Regions from separate parts of the Pantoea sp. PGP6 genome, predicted to be linked through region 2. Evidence: predicted binding sites of a transcription regulator. Region 2 holds the regulator's gene; the other holds the start of a gene.
What was found. The regulator PhoB, encoded in region 2, activates phosphate uptake and scavenging genes when phosphate is short. The targets are predictions, from matches to a motif close to CTGTCATAAAACTGNCNNAT.

Region 1: the regulator PhoB is predicted to act here: its motif matches at 3,374-3,393, upstream of uvrB (excinuclease ABC subunit UvrB).

What each region holds. Positions count from the first base shown of each region.
Region 1 covers NZ_JBQBMA010000001.1:3,078,128-3,087,329, reverse strand. The annotation lists gene bioF (8-amino-7-oxononanoate synthase) at 1-573, shown strand, start outside; gene bioC (malonyl-ACP O-methyltransferase BioC) at 557-1,312, shown strand; gene bioD (dethiobiotin synthase) at 1,309-1,980, shown strand; gene ACLIBF_RS14985 (ABC transporter ATP-binding protein) at 1,987-2,709, opposite strand; gene ACLIBF_RS14980 (hypothetical protein) at 2,896-3,231, shown strand; gene uvrB (excinuclease ABC subunit UvrB) at 3,603-5,624, shown strand; gene ACLIBF_RS14970 (gluconeogenesis factor YvcK family protein) at 5,626-6,531, opposite strand; molybdenum cofactor riboswitch at 6,737-6,870, shown strand; gene moaA (GTP 3',8-cyclase MoaA) at 6,860-7,846, shown strand; gene moaB (molybdenum cofactor biosynthesis protein B) at 7,861-8,376, shown strand; gene moaC (cyclic pyranopterin monophosphate synthase MoaC) at 8,379-8,864, shown strand; gene moaD (molybdopterin synthase sulfur carrier subunit) at 8,857-9,102, shown strand; gene moaE (molybdopterin synthase catalytic subunit MoaE) at 9,104-9,202, shown strand, end outside.
Region 2 covers NZ_JBQBMA010000001.1:3,369,311-3,378,512, reverse strand. The annotation lists gene ACLIBF_RS16485 (AAA family ATPase) at 1-2,868, opposite strand, end outside; gene sbcD (exonuclease subunit SbcD) at 2,865-4,064, opposite strand; gene phoB (phosphate response regulator transcription factor PhoB) at 4,260-4,949, shown strand; gene phoR (phosphate regulon sensor histidine kinase PhoR) at 4,964-6,277, shown strand; gene ACLIBF_RS16465 (PstS family phosphate ABC transporter substrate-binding protein) at 6,297-7,217, shown strand; gene ACLIBF_RS16460 (cobalamin-independent methionine synthase II family protein) at 7,591-8,694, shown strand; gene brnQ (branched-chain amino acid transporter carrier protein BrnQ) at 9,086-9,202, shown strand, end outside.

The DNA of each region.
Region 1 (9,202 bases), 290 kb from region 2:
ACCCGGCAGGCCGGGGCCTGGCTGCTGGTAGACGATGCGCACGGTATCGGCGTGGTGGGCGAACAGGGGCGCGGCAGTTGCTGGCAGCAGGGAATCAAGCCTGAGTTGCTGGTGGTCACCTTTGGCAAAGCCTTTGGCGTCAGCGGAGCCGCGCTGCTGTGCGACGCACAAACCGCCGACTATTTCCTGCAGTTCAGCCGTCATCTGATCTACTCGACCGCCATGCCCGCCGCCCAGGCGTCGGCGCTGCAGGCGTCCCTCGGTCAGGTCCGGCAGGGCGATGAGTTGCGTCAGCGGTTGCAGCAAAATATTCAGCGCTTCCGGCGCGGCGCGGCTACGCTGCCCTGGCAACTGATGGATTCCGCCAGCGCGATTCAGCCATTAATTGTTGGCGGCAATGCGGAAGCGATGGCGCTCTCAGCCCGGCTGGCGGACGCTGGCTGCTGGGTCAGTGCGATCCGGCCGCCAACCGTCCCGCCAGGCACCGCCCGGCTGCGTATTACCCTGACGGCGGCGCATCAGCCGGACGACATCGACAATCTGCTGGAGGCGCTGCATGACGCTGCAGGTTGATAAGCGCGCCGTGGCGCGGGCCTTTGGCCGGGCGGCCGGGCATTATGATGCACATGCTGCCCTGCAGCGGCTGAGCGGTGACGCGCTGCTGGCTCGCGCCCCCGCGCACAGTGGTCCGCAGCTGCTCGATGCCGGTTGCGGCACCGGCTGGTACAGCAAGCAATGGCGGGCGCGTGGTAAGCAGGTGACGGCACTGGATCTTTCACCGCAGATGCTGCAACAGGCGCGCGCCAATGATGCGGCGCAGCACTATCTGGCCGGGGATATCGATGCTCTGCCGCTGGCGGATGCCGGTTTTGATCTGGTATGGAGCAACCTGGCGGTGCAGTGGAGCGACGATCTGTCGCAGGCGCTGAGCCAGTTCAGACGGGTGCTGCGTCCCGACGGCACGCTGCTGTTCTCGACCCTGAGCGCCGGTTCATTGCAGGAAGTGCATCAGGCCTGGTCGTATCTTGACGAACATCCTCACGCCAACCGGTTTCTCAGCGAACAGCAGATCGCGTCAGCCTGCGCAGCCCACCGGCTGAGCTGTGAGTCAGCGCTGATTACCCTGCATTTTCCCGATGCGCTCAGCGCTATGCGTTCCCTGAAAGGGATTGGCGCCACTCATCTGCATCAGGGGCGTGACGGTCCGCTGCTGACCCGGCAACGGCTGGCACAGCTGGAAGCGCACTGGCCGCGCGATCGGCACGGTTTCCGCCTCAGTTATCATTTAATCTATGGAGTAAGTTCATCATGAAGCGCTGGTTTATCACCGGCACCGACACCGAAGTCGGTAAAACGGTCGCCAGTGGCGCGCTGTTACAGGCGGCCCGGGCCGCGGGTTATCGCTGCGCCGGCTACAAGCCTGTCGCCTCCGGCTGTGAGATGACAGCGCAGGGGCTGCGCAACAGTGACGCGCTGGCGCTGCAGCGTTACAGCAGCGTGCCGTTAGACTATCAGCAGGTCAATCCGCTGGCGTTCCTCGAACCCACGTCGCCGCACATCGTCAGTGCCGAAGAGGGCAGGCCGATCACTTCGCTGACCATGTCATCGGGACTGGCGGCGCTGGAGCCGCTGGCTGACTGGATTCTGGTCGAAGGGGCGGGCGGCTGGTACACCCCGTTATCCGCCACGCACACCTACGCCGACTGGGTCAGCAGTGAACAGCTGCCGGTCATTTTAGTGGTTGGCGTCAAGCTGGGCTGCATCAATCACGCCATGCTGACCGCGGATGCGGTACGGGCGCGTGGGCTGCGACTGGCTGGCTGGATCGCCAACACCGTGGTGCCGCCCGGTAACCGTTATCAGGAATATCTCACCAGCCTGCAGCAGCGACTGCCCGCGCCCTGTCTCGGCACCATTCCGTATCTGACCGAAGCGGCGCAGCAGGACAGCTGCGGCCAGTATCTGACCTTACCGGACTAACAAACCTCAGGCCACCGTTAGCCATTTGTTGACGGTGTGGTCATCCAGCTGCGCCATTTTGCCCTGCGCCACGTTACGCCCGCGATGCAACAGCAGAAAATAGTCGGCCACGCGGCGTATCAGCGACAGTCGCTGCTCCAGCAGCAGGATGGTCAGGCCGTAGTCGAGATTCAGGCGGCGAATCAGATTGCCCATCTCCTCCTCCAGCCACGGTGACATACCGTCGGTTGGCTCATCCAGAATCAGCAGCTTAGGCTGTAACACCAGCGCCCGCGCCAGGGCCAGCTGCTGTTGCTGATCGATGGGCAGATCGCCGCTGCGCTGCTGCCGTAACGAATAGAGCGCCGGGAACAGGTCAAACACCATTTCGGGGATGGCGCGGTGGCGGTCAGCCTGATTTGCTCCGGCCAGCAGGGCGATCAGCAAATTATCTTCCACGCTCATCTGGGTAAAAATATGGCGGCCCTGCGGCACGTAGCCAATACCCATCTGCGCCCGCTGCTCCGCCGGCTGTAGCAGCAGGTCGGCGGGCGGTGAGCCATCCTCTTTCCAGGAGATCGATCCGCTGTTAATCGGCAGTCTGCCCATGATGCAGTTCACCAGGGTGGTTTTCCCCATCCCGGGCCGGCCGAGAACGCCGGTGCAGGTGCCAGGCGACAGATCGAGATCGACATCCCACAGAATATGATTTTGACCGTAAAATTGATTTACCGAACGTAAACTCAGCATCTGACACTCTCCTTCCCGATCATTAGCCTGAATGCTTCCGCTCTGTGTCGTCTGGCAAACAAGTTATCAGCAATGGCACGCTCCCCATTGCAGTACAGTGCGCGCGTTGCGCGTTGACGCCACGGATTCTTGCAATTCCCAGGCCAGATTCCGCAGCAACCATTTTTCAGCCAGCAGCGCGGGTCTGTGGCGCTAAAAGATGAGCAATGCTTATCAATTTCTGCCGGTGATAACATTACTGCACTTTTGCAGTGCCAGCGGGCGGCGTTTCTGGTGCAGACGTACAATGATGAGGCAGCGATTCTGATTAGGAATGGGCAACAGATGCGGCAAAGACGCGGGTTAAAGAAGGCAACCGGTAAAAAAAGCAGAACAATGGGTCAGCCACGGCAGCTAAAATTAGCGGAAAAAAAATTATTTTTAGCGAAACCGAGCGGCAGGGAAAAATTATACACAGCCGATGGCGGCGGGGCTGCCATCACTTATCCACCATTCCTGTGGATAACCTTGTGCATTAGGTAATGAAAACAGGTTGGAAGCGAGGAAATACGCGGCCTGGTTACATAATGTCGAGAATCTGGGCTTTTGGGCATAAGCCAGTAAAATCAATTGGTTAATAAAAAACAAGCCTGCGAATTATCTGTCAGTTCATCGAACTGTAATTTTGTGACGGTCTATTGACAAATGTTAAATCCGATCTCCGCCTGGGGATAACCTTGCGCAACAACCTGCGCGATAAAGCAAGCGGCAATCGACGGCGAAAAAGTATCCCGACAGTGACGATTACTCTGCCTTAATACTGTTTTTATATCCAGTATTATTTTCTGGCAAAATCACCATAGCAGAGTAAAATAGTGGCCTGCCCGCCGACTTCTTCAGCAGGAACTGCATTCATGAGTAAAGCCTTTAAATTGAATTCCGCTTTCAAACCTTCTGGCGATCAGCCAGAGGCGATTCGTCGTCTGGAAGAGGGGCTGGAAGATGGACTGGCCCACCAGACCTTATTAGGCGTAACCGGCTCGGGGAAAACCTTCACCGTCGCCAACGTGATTGCCGATCTCAACCGTCCAACCATGGTACTGGCGCCCAACAAAACGCTGGCGGCGCAGTTGTACGGTGAAATGAAGGAGTTCTTCCCGGATAACGCGGTTGAGTTTTTCGTCTCTTACTACGACTATTACCAGCCGGAAGCCTATGTGCCGAGTTCCGACACCTTTATCGAAAAGGACGCCTCGGTTAACGAACACATTGAGCAGATGCGTTTGTCGGCGACCAAAGCGCTGCTGGAGCGGCGTGACGTGATTGTGGTCGCCTCGGTCTCGGCGATCTACGGTCTGGGCGATCCCGATCTCTACCTGAAAATGATGCTGCACCTGACCCGCGGCATGATTATCGACCAGCGCAGCATTCTGCGCCGTCTGTCAGAGCTGCAGTACACCCGCAACGATCAGGCGTTCCAGCGCGGTACGTTCCGGGTGCGCGGCGAAGTGATCGACATCTTCCCGGCCGAATCGGACGATATCGCCCTGCGCGTTGAGCTGTTCGACGAAGAGGTAGAGCGCCTGTCGCTGTTTGACCCGCTTACCGGCCAGATCGACTCGGTAGTGCCGCGCTTTACCATCTACCCGAAAACGCACTACGTGACGCCGCGTGAGCGCATTCTGCAGGCGATGGAAGATATCAAGGTGGAACTGGCGGATCGCCGCAGGGTACTGCTGGAAAATAATAAGCTGCTGGAAGAGCAGCGTATTACCCAGCGTACTCAGTTCGATCTGGAGATGATGGGCGAGCTGGGCTACTGCTCCGGCATCGAAAACTATTCGCGCTATCTTTCCGGGCGCGGACCGGGTGAAGCGCCACCGACGCTGTTTGACTATCTGCCAGCCGATGGCTTGCTGGTGGTCGACGAATCGCACGTCACCATCCCGCAGATTGGCGGGATGTATAAAGGCGACCGGGCGCGTAAAGAGACGCTGGTAGAGTACGGTTTCCGTTTGCCGTCGGCACTGGATAACCGTCCGATGAAGTTTGAAGAGTTTGAGGCGCTTGCACCCCAGACTATCTATGTGTCAGCCACGCCGGGTAAATATGAGCTGGAAAAATCGGGCAGCGAAGTGATCGACCAGGTGGTGCGTCCTACCGGTCTGCTCGACCCGATCCTCGAAGTGCGTCCGGTGGCGACCCAGGTCGACGATCTGCTGTCGGAAATCCGTCAGCGGGTGGCGATCAACGAACGTGTGCTGGTGACGGTGCTGACCAAGCGTATGGCGGAAGATCTGACCGAATATCTGGAAGAGCACGGTGAGAAGGTGCGTTACCTGCACTCCGATATTGATACCGTTGAACGCATGGAAATTATCCGCGATTTACGTCTGGGTGAGTTTGATGTGCTGGTGGGCATTAACTTACTGCGTGAGGGGCTGGATATGCCGGAAGTATCGCTGGTGGCCATTCTGGACGCGGATAAAGAGGGTTTCCTGCGTTCCGAACGCTCACTGATTCAGACCATCGGTCGTGCGGCGCGTAACATTAACGGCAAGGCGATTCTCTACGGCGATAAAATTACCCCGTCAATGGCGCGGGCGATTGAAGAGACTGAACGCCGCCGCGAGAAGCAGCAGCAGTACAATGAAGAGAACGGCATTGTGCCGCAGGGCCTGAATAAGAAAATTACCGATATTCTGGAACTGGGCAACAACGTGGTGAAAACCCGTGGCAAAGCCAAACCGGCACGTCGCGGCGCGGCCGAAGCTGAAGCGGATTACCTGGCGCTGTCGCCGCAGGCCCTGCAGAAAAAGATCCACGAGCTGGAAGGGCAGATGCAGCAGCATGCGCAGAACCTGGAGTTCGAACAGGCGGCCAGCGTGCGCGATCAGCTGCATGAGCTGCGCACGCTGTTTATTGCCACCTCGTAACTCAGCTAAAGCCCTGAATGGCGTGTTCCAGCGCGACCCGCAGCAGCTGGCGGTCGTGACGATATTTGATATCGGCGGCCTCCAGCGGCTCACGCACAATCAGCCGGTTATCGACCTGGCTGATGTCGGCGGAGGGACTGACCACAATCGCGTCAATCACCCGTTTGCCAATGTAGCGCTCCATCATTGCCAGTTTATCGGCGACCGTCAGGCTGGCTGCTGCCGGGCTGAGTTCGCGACCCAGATTGCCGATAAAGACCATGGTGGCGGGCGTCCGACGCAGCGCCTGCGCCATCTCCTCCATCAGCAGAATCGGCATCAGGCTGGTGTAAAAACTGCCTGGCCCGATCAGGATTAAATCCGCTTCGCCAATCGCATCCAGCGCTTCCCGCGTCGGCTGGACGTTGGGATGCAACATCATCTCCTGCGGCGGCTGCTTCATCTCATCAATTGCAGTTTCACCGTAGACCATATTGCCTTCCACATCGAGCGCCACCAGATCCACCGGTTGCTCCGACATCGGAATCAAAAAGGCATCGACCTTCAGCAGGTTACGAATGATGTTGATCGCTTCCAGCGGACGCACGCTCAGGTGATCGAGCGCTTTCAGCATCAGGTTGCCGAGGTTGTGTCCAGCCAGCTCCCCGTTACCGGCAAAGCGATACTCAAACATCGCTGAGGCCACGCTCGGTTCGGCGATCAGCTGGTTGAGGCAGTTGCGCATATCGCCCCAGGCGATGCCGCCTTCTGAGCGGCGAATGCGGCCGGTTGAACCGCCGTTATCGGTGGTGGTTACAATGCCGGTAAGGCGTGAGCCGAGCGGCGACAGGGCAGACATCACGCGGCCTAAGCCATGTCCGCCACCCAGGGCCACCACGCGATCGAGATCGGCCAGTGTGCGATTCATACTTCTCCTTAACATCGTCTCGCGTGACGTCGCTCTAAACGCTAAACCCGCGCGGATGACTTGCGTCAAAATCTGAAGCGCATTTTAACGTATCCTGTCGCTAAAATGCGGTGAAAATTCGATATGTATTAGAATATATAGCGAAAACAGCGAATGGAAGAGTCGCGGAAATCGCGCTACCATCTTGATTAACCGCGCTGATCAACGGGTCAGCGTACACTCTAGCCTGATTGCCTACGTCTGCGGATAGGGGAGTCAGGCCGTAGCCATTGAGCTACCAGGGTGCAGAAAGAAATGACTGCATCTCCCAATCTGGAAAGGTGTTCTGGTGTCACAATTTACTGATGCATACGCGCGTAAGTTCTATTACCTGCGCCTGTCGGTCACGGATGTGTGTAACTTCCGCTGTACCTACTGTCTGCCCGATGGCTACAAGCCGCACGGCATTCGCAACAAAAGCTTTCTCTCTCTGGATGAAATCCGTCGTGTCACGCGGGCTTTCGCCGCAGCGGGCACGGAAAAAGTGCGGCTGACCGGCGGTGAGCCATCGCTGCGCCGCGATTTTACCGACATCATCGCGGCGGTGCGTGAGAACCCCTCGGTGCGCCATATCGCCGTCACCACCAACGGTTACCGGCTGGCTCGCGACGTGAAGCAGTGGCGCGAGGCGGGATTAACCGCGCTCAACGTCAGCGTTGATAGCCTCGATGCCCGTCAGTTCCACGCCATTACCGGTCAGGATAAATTCCATCAGGTGATGGCGGGCATCGACGCTGCCTTTGACGCCGGATTTCAGCAGGTGAAAGTCAACAGCGTGCTGATGCGCGATCTCAATAGCCGTAATCTGGCGACCTTCCTCGACTGGATCCGTACCCGACCGATTCAGCTGCGCTTCATCGAACTGATGGAAACCGGTGACGGCGGAACGCTGTTTCGCCAGCAGCACGTCTCCGGCACGGTGATCCGTGACCAGCTGATTGCGCTGGGCTGGCAGCGGCGGGAGAGCGGCCGCAGCGACGGTCCGGCCCAGGTGTTTTACCATCCCGATTATGTCGGTGAGATCGGCCTGATAATGCCCTATGCCAAAGATTTTTGTGCCAGCTGCAACCGTCTGCGCGTCTCGGCGCAGGGCAATCTGCATCTCTGCCTGTTTGGCGACGGTGGCGTACCGCTGCGGGATCTGCTGGCCTCTGACGATCAGCAAGCGGAACTGCAGGCGCGCATTGCCAGTAGCCTCGGGCAGAAAAAGCAGACCCATTTTCTGCATCAGGGCAACACCGGTATCACGCAAAATCTTTCTTACATTGGCGGTTAATTTCAGGAGGCGTTATGGGCAAACCAGTCAGCGAATTTCAGGCGTTACAGATTGCGGTAATGACCGTGTCAGATCGCCGCGATGCCAGCGAGGATAGCTCCGGCGACTATCTGCGCGGTGCCGCCCTTGAGGCGGGGCACGAGGTGGTTGATCACGCCATCGTGCCGGATAATCTCTATCGCATTCGCGCCACCGTATCGCGCTGGATCGCCAGTGACGATGTGCAGGTCGTGATCATTAACGGCGGTACCGGATTTAACCTGAAAAACAGCACGCCGGAAGCCCTGCTGCCGCTGTTTGATCGCGAGATCGCCGGCTTTGGCGAACTGTTCCGGATGATCTCCTATGAGGAGATTGGCGGCTCGACCTTGCAGTCGCGCGCCATCGCCGGGATGGCGAACCAGACCTTAATTTTTGCGGTGCCGGGCTCCACCAATGCCTGCCGCAGCGCCTGGGAGCGGATTATTGCCGATCAGCTGGATGCGCGCACCCGTCCCTGCAACTTTGTCTCACATCTGAAGAAACGGTAAGTATGTCGCAACTCACACACATTAATGCTGCTGGCGAAGCGCATATGGTGGATGTCTCCGCCAAAGCGGAAACCGTACGCGAAGCGCGGGCGGAGGTGCTGGTGCTGATGCAGCCTGACACGCTGCAGATGATCATCGACGGCAGTCACCACAAAGGCGATGTGTTCGCCACGGCGCGCATTGCCGGTATCCAGGCCGCCAAACGGACCTGGGAACTGATCCCACTCTGCCATCCGCTGATGCTGAGCAAAGTGGAAGTGAATCTGCTGGCCGAGCCGGAACACAATCGGGTACGCATCACCTCGCTGTGCCGTCTGACCGGCAAAACCGGCGTTGAGATGGAAGCGCTGACGGCGGCCTCGGTGGCGGCCCTGACCATCTACGACATGTGCAAAGCGGTACAGAAAGATATCGTCATCGACCAGTTGCGCTTAATCAGCAAAAGCGGCGGCAAAAGCGGTGATTTCCAGGCGGTGTCCGATGATTAAGGTGCTGTTTTTTGCCCAGGTACGTGAGCTGGTCGGCAGCGCCTCGCTGGAGATCGCTACCGCCTATCCGGATGTGGCTGCCCTGCGTGCTGCGCTGGCCGGGCAGGGCGATCGCTGGGCGTTAGCGCTCGAGTCCGGCAAGCTGCTGGCGGCGGTCAATCAGACGCTGGTGCCGATGAGTCATCCGCTGCGTGACGGCGATGAAGTGGCCTTTTTCCCGCCAGTGACCGGAGGCTAAGATGGAGACGCAGATTCGTGTCGGCCCGGCGCCGTTTGATATGGCTGAAGCTTATCGCTGGCTGGCCGCCTGTGACGAAGATGGCGCGGTGGTGACTTTT
Region 2 (9,202 bases):
ATCCAGCAGCGCGGCGCGCAACGTGGCTTCATCACCGAAACCGGCGGCCGTCAGCGCCTGCAGCAGTGTCTGTTCCGCCTCAGCCAGACGGGTGACGAGCTGCTGCTGCTGGCTCTCCAGCACCGCCAGCTGGCCCTGCAGGCTGCTGACTCCGCTTTGCGCCCGCTGTAACCCCTCCTGCTGCTGTGCGAGCTGCGCCTCATGCTGGCGGATGCTGGCCTGCATCTGCTGGCGGGCCACAGCGACCTCGCGATCGCCAAACAGGGCCTGACGCTGCTGGCGCATCTCGTCGAGCCGGGTTTGATGATGGTGAAGTTGCTGCTGCTGAGTAGTCAGCTGCTGCTGTTCACGTTCAGCCTGTTGTTGCAGCGCGGTCAGCTGAGTTTCGCCGCGCAGCAGCTGCGGCTGCAGGTTAGCGAGTAATTGCTCACTTTCCTGCCAGCGCTGCCAGCGGGACTGCTGAACAGCCAGCCAGGATTCTCGTTCAGCGGCGGCAGGCAGGCTCAGGCCATGCTGGCTGAACTGCTGCTGTACCGCGTCCTGCAACTGCTGCCAGCTCGCCTGTTCCTGCTGCTGGCGCTGTTGCAGCGCGCTCAGCGCCTGCTGCAGGTTATCCAGCGACTGCTGTGCCAGCTGTTCGGCCTGCAGATGCTGCTGCCAGGCCTGCGACTGCTGAAGATGGTGATCTTTTGCCGCCTGACGGGCCTGCTCAGCCGCCTCCAGCGCCTGCCGCTGCTGCTCAAGCTGCTGTTCGCGTTGATTTTGCTGCTGCTGCCACTGGGTCAGTGCGTCGCGATCTGACAGGGTGAAGGTAAGTGCCAGCTCACCGCTGAGCGCCTGCCATTGCTGCTCCAGACCAACAAGCTGCCGCTGGGTTTCGGCAATGTCGTCGCGCAGCGTCTGCTGCTGGATCGCCGACTGCTTTAACTGTTCGTTTTTGGCGGTACCCGCCTCGCGTAGCGCATCGACCTGCTGTTGCAGGGCAGCGCGTCGCTGTTGATTGGCGCTGATTTCCAGCGTGCTGTAGCTGGCGACTGCCGGATGCGTGCAGGAGCCGCACAGCGGACAGGGCTGGTCTGGTGTGAGCCGGGCGCGATACTGCGAAAGATCGGCAATCTGCTGCTCCAGCGCGCAGATTTTATCGACATCATCCAGCTGCTGTTTCTCGCGTTTCCATCTTTCGCGCAGGCTGTGTAATTCCGCCTCCGCCTGCTGGTGAGCTTTTTCCAGCCCGGCCAGCTGCTGCTGGCGCTGACCAAGCTGCTGATGCAGCGGGTGCCACTGGGTAGAAAGCAGTAACAGCTGCTGCCGCGCCGCGCGGCGACTGTGCAGCTGGCTCAGCGCCTCTCGCAGCGCGGCTGGCGGATGCTGCTTCTGCAGCGAAGTTAGTACTTGCTCCGCTTGCAGCAGCGCCTGAGCGGCGGCCTGCTCAGCCTGCTGGCGTGGTAATGCCTGCTTAGCCTGCTGTTCCCGTTCTGCTTGCTGCGCCGCGATTTTCTGCTGTTGTTGCTGCTGCTGTTGCGCCAGTCCGGCGAGGGTCGCCTCGCGCTGCGCCAGCTGGGCAAATCGTTCCTGCCACAGCGGCAGCGATGCGCCCCATTGCGCCATATCGGCTAACTGCTGACGCAGGGTTTGCTGCTCCGCGATCGCCTGTTGTAAGACGGTAAGCTGGTGAGTCTGATCGGTCAGCGTACGTTGAGTCTGATCGCACTGCTGCTGCTGGCGATCTTTTTCCTGCTGCTGCTGCGTCAGCTGCTGTTGCAGCGCCTGCAGTGACTGATCCAGCGGCATCACCTGTTCGGTCAGCAGGCTCTCCTGTTGCTGCTGTTGCTGGCGTGCCTGTTCCGCCGCGGCCTGGGCGGTGGCATAGTGCTGCTGCTGGCGTTGCTGTTCAGCCAGCGCCTGCTGGTGTGCGTCGGACAGCTGCTGCTGCTGACTGCGTACCTCACGCAGCGCGTTCGCCCGTTCGTCACGCTGCTGCAGGGTAGCCCGCAGCTTTTCAGCCGGTTCGCTGCGCGCCAGCCGCTGTCGGTCCGCTTCAGCGGCCTGCGCCGCCGCCTCCGCCTGTTGCAGCGCCTGGCGGGTCTGCGCGATATCCTGCTGGAGCTGCTGCGCCTGTTGCTGCCACTGCTGCTGCTGCTGGGCGTGCTGATAGTCACGGCTCAGCGTCTGTTCCGCCGCGCTCAGTTGCAGCATCTGCTGTTGCAGCGCGGTGCGCGTGTGGTCATCCAGCAGCGCCATGGCTCCCGCCCGGCTGCGCAGCAGGTCGAGCGCGGTTTTTGCCTCTTTGTGACGTTCATAGATTGCGGCGGAAATCTGGCCGTAAATTTCGGTGCCGGTCAGCTCTTCCAGCAGTTCGGCCCGTTCGCTGGCTTTGGCGTTGAGGAAGGCGGCAAACTGCCCCTGGGACAGCATCATTGAGCGGGTAAAACGCTCAAAGTCGAGGCCGGAAAGGGTCTCAATCAGCCTCAGTTTGTCACCGACCTTGTCGGCGACGATGGTATCGTCGGCACAGCGCGCCAGCTCAACCCGCGGCGCCTGCAGTTTGCCGTCGGCGGTGCCGCGTGCGCGGTTCTGGCTCCAGAAGGCGCGCCAGGCTTCGCCTTTGATCTCAAATTCCACTTCAGCCAGACACTCGGCGCAGTCGCGGGTCATCAGCGCATTCTGGCTTTGGGAGATGGCGCCGAGACGCGGCGTCTGGTGATAGAGCGCCAGGCAGATGGCATCCAGCAGCGTGGTTTTGCCTGCGCCAGTGGCACCGGTAATCGCGAACAGCCCGTTACTGGCGAAGGGTTCAGCGCGGAAATCGATAAACCATTCACCGCGCAGTGCATTAAGGTTTTTAAACCGTAGCGTGAGGATCTTCATTGTGGTTCCTCAATGTCGGCCAGCGTCTGGCGGAACAGGGTGGTCATCTGATCGATCTGCTGCGGTTGCAGTTCACTATCCAGCGCCAGGCGACGGGCAAACACCTCTTCCACTTTCAGTTCGCTCAGGGTTTCGTTATCGAGTCGCGCCAGGCTGTGCTGACGCTGCTCGCGGCTGCGGCGTAACAGCAAAACCTCAACCGGCAGTTCTGCGGTCAGGGTTTCCACCTGACGCTGCAGATCGCTGAGGTACTCCTGAGTGGTGACTTCAATATCCAGCCAGGTCGGTTTTTCCTGCTGCATGTCACTGAAATCGCTGAGCTGCTGCGCGATCTGCGCCAGTGAACCTTTCAGCACCTGCATCGGCTGCACCTGCGGCACCACCAGCGGCGTCACCGCTTGCAAACCGCGCGGGGTGAAGTCCAGCAGGAAGACGCTTTTTTCACTGCCCAGTTCATCAAAACTGAGTGGAATCGGCGAGCCGCTGTAACGAATGTGCTCAGTGCCCGCCACCCGCTGAGCGCGGTGAATGTGGCCGAGCGCGATGTAATCCACGTCCGGGAACGCGGAGGCCGGGAAGGCGTCCAGCGTGCCGATATAGATGTCACGCACCGAGTCGCTCTGGCTGACGCCGACGGTGGTGAGGTGACCGGTAGCCACGATTGGCAGAGCCGGCTCCAGCGCCCGCGCAGCAGCCACGCGCTGCTGATAATGGTGAGCAATCGCCTCCAGCAGCGAGGTCTGCTTGTCGCGTCCGGACTGTCCGGCGCGGCTGCGCAGAATATCGCGCGGTCGCAGATAAGGAATGGCGCACAGCAGCACGCCCGGCTCGCCCTGACGGGTGGTGAGCAGCAGCACATCGCTGTTGGTCTGAGGCGTGGCGATCACCCGGGTATTCAGGCAGGCGAGCAGTTCGCGTGACTCATTGAGCGTCGCCACCGAGTCGTGATTGCCCGCCAGCACAATCAGCTGACAGCCGCTGGGCTGCAGCGCCACCACAAAGCGGTTGAACATTTCGCGCGCGTAGCTGGGCGGGGTGCCGGTATCGAACAGATCGCCCGCAACGATTAACGCATCCACCTGATGCTGTTCAATCTGGATCAACAACCAGTCAAGAAACGCCTGATGTTCCGCCGCCCGACTCTTGTTGTAAAAGAACTGCCCCAGATGCCAGTCCGCAGTATGAATGATGCGCATAAAACTCCCTGCCGTTGTAATTCGCCCGGCGATTATACTGGCTCTGCGGCCAAAGCGAAAAATTGTCGCTGCGCTGTCATAATTGATTACCACTGGCCTGAATGAGCGGTTATGTTTTTCATAAAAGTGTCACAAATCTGACGCATAATGGCGCCGCGAATCTCAGTGACAGCCGTCATATCAGCAGGAGTAATAATGGCTAAGCGCATTTTGGTTGTGGAAGATGAAGCCCCAATCCGTGAAATGTTGTGCTTTGTTCTGGAGCAGAACGACTATCAGCCAATTGAGGCGGAAGATTATGACAGCGCAGTGGGGAAGCTGATTGAACCCTGGCCCGATTTGATTCTGCTGGACTGGATGTTACCCGGCGGCAGCGGCATTCAGTTTATTAAGCATCTGAAACGCGAAGCGATGACCCGCGATATTCCGGTGATGATGCTCACCGCACGTGGTGAAGAAGAGGACCGGGTGCGTGGGCTGGAAGTCGGCGCTGACGATTACATCACCAAGCCCTTCTCGCCAAAAGAGCTGATGGCGCGCATCAAAGCCGTCATGCGCCGTATTTCACCGATGGCGGTGGAAGAGGTGATTGAGATGCAGGGACTGAGTCTGGATCCCTCCTCGCATCGGGTGATGTCCGAAACCACGCCGCTGGAAATGGGCCCTACCGAATATAAACTACTGCACTTCTTTATGACGCACCCGGAGCGGGTTTACAGCCGCGAGCAGCTGCTGAACCATGTCTGGGGCACCAACGTGTATGTCGAAGATCGCACCGTCGATGTTCACATTCGCCGTTTACGTAAAGCGCTGGAAGTCTCCGGCCACGATCGCATGGTACAAACCGTCCGTGGAACAGGGTATCGTTTCTCTGCCCGCTACTAAACGGAGTTTTCACCGTGCTGGAACGCCTCTCCTGGAAGAGATTACTGTCAGAACTGCTGCTGGCGTGTCTGCCTGCGCTGCTGCTTGGCCTGCTGTTCGGTTATCTGCCGTGGCTGCTGTTGCTGAGCGTACTGGCGGTGCTGCTGTGGCATTTCCATAACCTGATGCGCCTGTCGCACTGGTTGTGGCTCGATCGCACTATGACGCCGCCGGCTGGGCGGGCCAGCTGGGAACCGCTGTTTTACGGGCTCTACCAGATGCAGTTACGCAACCGGCGGCGGCGGCGTGAACTCGGCAACCTGATTAAACGCTTTCGCAGCGGCGCTGAGTCGCTGCCAGATGCGGTGATCCTCACCACCGAAGAGGGCACCATTTTCTGGTGCAACGGGCTGGCGCAACAGCATCTCGGGCTACGCTGGCCGGAAGATAATGGCCAGAACATCCTCAACCTGCTGCGTTATCCGGAATTCTCGCGCTATATCCGCCAGCGTGACTTCGACAAACCCCTGACGCTGGTGCTGAATAACCAGTACCACATGGAATTTCGCGTCATGCCCTACAGTGAAGGGCAGTGGCTGCTGGTGGCGCGTGACGTCACCCAGATGCACCAGCTGGAAGGGGCGCGCCGTAACTTCTTTGCCAACGTCAGCCATGAACTGCGTACCCCGCTGACGGTGCTGCAGGGCTATCTGGAGATGATGAATGACTCGGTGATGAACGAGCGTTCACGCGGCAAGGCGCTGCATACCATGTCGGAGCAGACGCGCCGCATGGACAGCCTGGTCAAGCAGCTGCTGACGCTGTCGCGGATTGAAGCTGCGCCCGCGATCGATCTGAAAGAGAAGGTCGATGTGCCGGTGATGCTCCGGCTGCTGCAACACGAGGCCGCCACCCTGAGCGGCGGACGTCACGACATCCATTTCCATACCGATCCGCATCTGAAAGTCTTTGGCAACGATGAACAGCTGCGCAGCGCCATCTCCAACCTGGTCTACAACGCGGTAAACCACACGCCGGAGGGCACGCGCATTGATATCAGCTGGCTGCGCAGTAAGCAGGGCGCAACGTTTCGGGTGTGCGATAACGGACCGGGCATTGCGGCTGAACATATTCCCCGTCTCACCGAGCGTTTCTACCGGGTCGATAAGGCGCGATCGCGGGCGACCGGCGGCAGCGGACTGGGGCTGGCGATCGTGAAACATGCCCTGAGCCACCATAATGCGCGGCTGGATATCACCAGCGTGCCGCATCAGGAGACCTGTTTTACCTTTACCTTGCCGGCAAGGTTGATTGCCAGCAGTGGGATGCAGGAGAATGCCCTCCATTAATGGCTGACGGATCTGCTTGATGCGCGCACTTGTTTTGTTGATGGTCATTTTATTGCCGGGCATGGCGCTGGCACAGCCCGGCGCGCTGTCGGGCAACCTTAGCAGCGTCGGGTCTGATACCCTGGGCTACCTGATGACGCTGTGGGGCGAGGACTTCAGTCGGCAGGCTCCGGGCGTCAATGTGCAGGTGCAGGCATCCGGATCGTCGACCGCGCCGACTGCGCTGGCTGCCGGTGCGGCGCAGCTCGGACCAATGAGCCGCCCGATGCAGGCGGATGAACGGCAGGCGTTTGAAGCGCGCTATGGTTATCCTCCGCTGGCGGTACCGGTAGCGATGGATGCGCTGGTGGTGGTGGTCAATCAGCGCAATCCGCTGCAGCAGATAACGCCGCGTCAGCTTGACGCCATTTTCTCGATTACCCGCCTGTGCGGGGCCACCTCGGTGCCGCAACGCTGGGGCGATCTCGGCGCGCGGGCGGCTGAGTGGGCTCACCGGCCGATCCAGCGCTACGGACGCAACTCGGCGTCCGGTACCTGGGGATTCTTCAAGCAGCAGGCGCTCTGTCAGGGTGATTTTCGCAATGACGTAGCCGAATTTCCCGGTTCGGCAGCGGTGGTGCAGGCGGTGGCAGGCAATCCACGCAGCATCGGTTACGCCAGTTTTGGCTTCCACCTCAGCGGCGTAAAGATGCTGGCGGTGGTGAACGATCGGGGTGAGGCTGTGGCACCCGACGCGGACGCGATCCGCAGTGGTCGCTATCCGTGGGCCCGTCCGCTCTATCTGTATGTCAACAAGGCGCCGGGTAAGCCGTTGCCACCGCTGGTCGCAGCCTTCCTGCAGCAGGTGCTCTCGGTGCAGGGACAGCGACGGGTCAGCGAAGCGGGTTATCTGCCACTCTCTGATAGCCAGATGGCGCAGGCGCGCGCGGCGCTTAACTGATCCTCTTCAGAGGCGCATTCTGCTCTGCTTGTGTGCTGTGCGCGATGTTTAAGTGAGGATCTGCAGGCGCGTAGGGCTTTCGCTGTCCGGAACCTGGAAGGTTCACCTTCAGGCGCGCATTCTCTCCTTAACCGCTATGGATGTGCTCCTCTCCCGGCGCGCGCATGTCGCTGCTTATCTGCTGCAAAACCGCGCGGTAGCCCATCTTATCTGCCAACATGAATTTTCTTCATGGCCGGTGAATTTTCTTCTATTGCAGCGGGCGGCGGCACATGTCATTCTGCGTCCAGACGTATAGCCATCCAGATGGCTATAAATAACAGAACGCAATTATTTCCTGCTGAAACCATCGGCAGGCGAGACAGGAGTGATCATGCAAAGAAATACCGCCCCGTTCCGTGCTGATACCGTAGGCAGTTTTCTGCGTCCCGCCGCGATTAAGCAGGCGCGTGAGCAGTTCGCCGCTGGCGAAATTGATGCGGCAGCGCTGCGCCAGATTGAAGATGACGCCATCCGCGATGTGGTCGCCAGACAGCGCGAAAATGGCCTGCAGGTGGTGACCGATGGCGAATTTCGTCGCGGCTGGTGGCACTTCGATTTTTTCTACGGCCTGGATGGTGTGGAAGCTTATGAAGCTGAGCAGGGGATCCAGTTCAACGGCGTGCAGACCAAAGCGCATGGCGTAAAAGTAGTGAGCAAGCTCGGCTTTTCCAGCCATCCGATGCTGGAACACTTTCGCTTCCTGCAAAGCATTGCCGGTGATGCGGTGGCAAAAATGACCATTCCCAGCCCCAGCGTGCTGCACTTCCGCGGCGGGCGCAAAGTGATCGACGCTGAGGTCTATCCGGACCTGGCAGATTATTTTGACGATTTGGCACAGACCTATAAAGACGCCATCAAGGCGTTTTACGCTGCGGGTTGCCGTTATCTGCAGCTGGATGACACCGTCTGGGCCTACCTTTGCTCTGAAGATCAGAAACGCGATATCCGGGCACGCGGCGACGATCCGGAAGCGCTGGCGCGGACCTATGCTCAGGTGCTAAACAAGGCGCTGGAAGACAAGCCAGCCGATCTGACCGTTGGTCTGCATGTCTGCCGTGGCAATTTCCGCTCAACCTGGATTTCAGAAGGTGGTTACGAGCCGGTGGCGGAAATCCTGTTTGGCAGCGTCAATGTCGATGCCTTCTTCCTCGAATATGACAATGCCCGTTCAGGCGGTTTCGAGCCGCTGCGCTTCATCAAGCCAGGCCATCAGCAGGTGGTGCTGGGCCTGATCACCACCAAATCCGGTGAGCTGGAAGATCCGGCGCAGGTGAAAGCCCGACTGCAGGAAGCGGCGCAGTATGTCAGCCTCGACCAGATCTGTCTCAGCCCGCAGTGCGGCTTTGCCTCTACCGAAGAGGGCAACAGCCTGAGCGAAGAGCAGCAGTGGCAGAAGATTCGCCTGGTGGTCGATATCGCAAAACAGGTGTGGTAATGCTGTAAACTTGTGCAAACAGGCGCGTAAAACGCGCCTTTTGTGCATTTGTCAGCGGCGTTATGCGGGGAATTCTCGCGGTCTGTTTATTATTTAGGCACATCATCTTGTGTGCCTGGGTTAAAAATTAACGCTATCCACTGGTTGTTGCGTAAATAACGGGATAACCTTCTGGTTTTCCGATCCCGTATTGCCTTTCCCCGCTATAAACGTTTTACTTAGCCCCGTTGTCGATCCATCCCTCCGTGAACAGAAAAAAAGCAGCTTAAATCACCTGCGCTTCACCTCACGACGAGCATAATGCGCTGACATTGGCTGGCTGGTCGTGGTTTTAACGCAGCGAGGGGACAACACAAACCCAACTTCCACCGCAACATCAGTGACAGGCCGTATGACACATCGTTTAACCTCGAAAGACATTCTCGCGCTGGGCTTCATGACATTTGCCCTGTTCGTTGGCGCGGGCAACATCATTTTCCCGCCGATGGTTGGCATTCAGTCTGGCGAA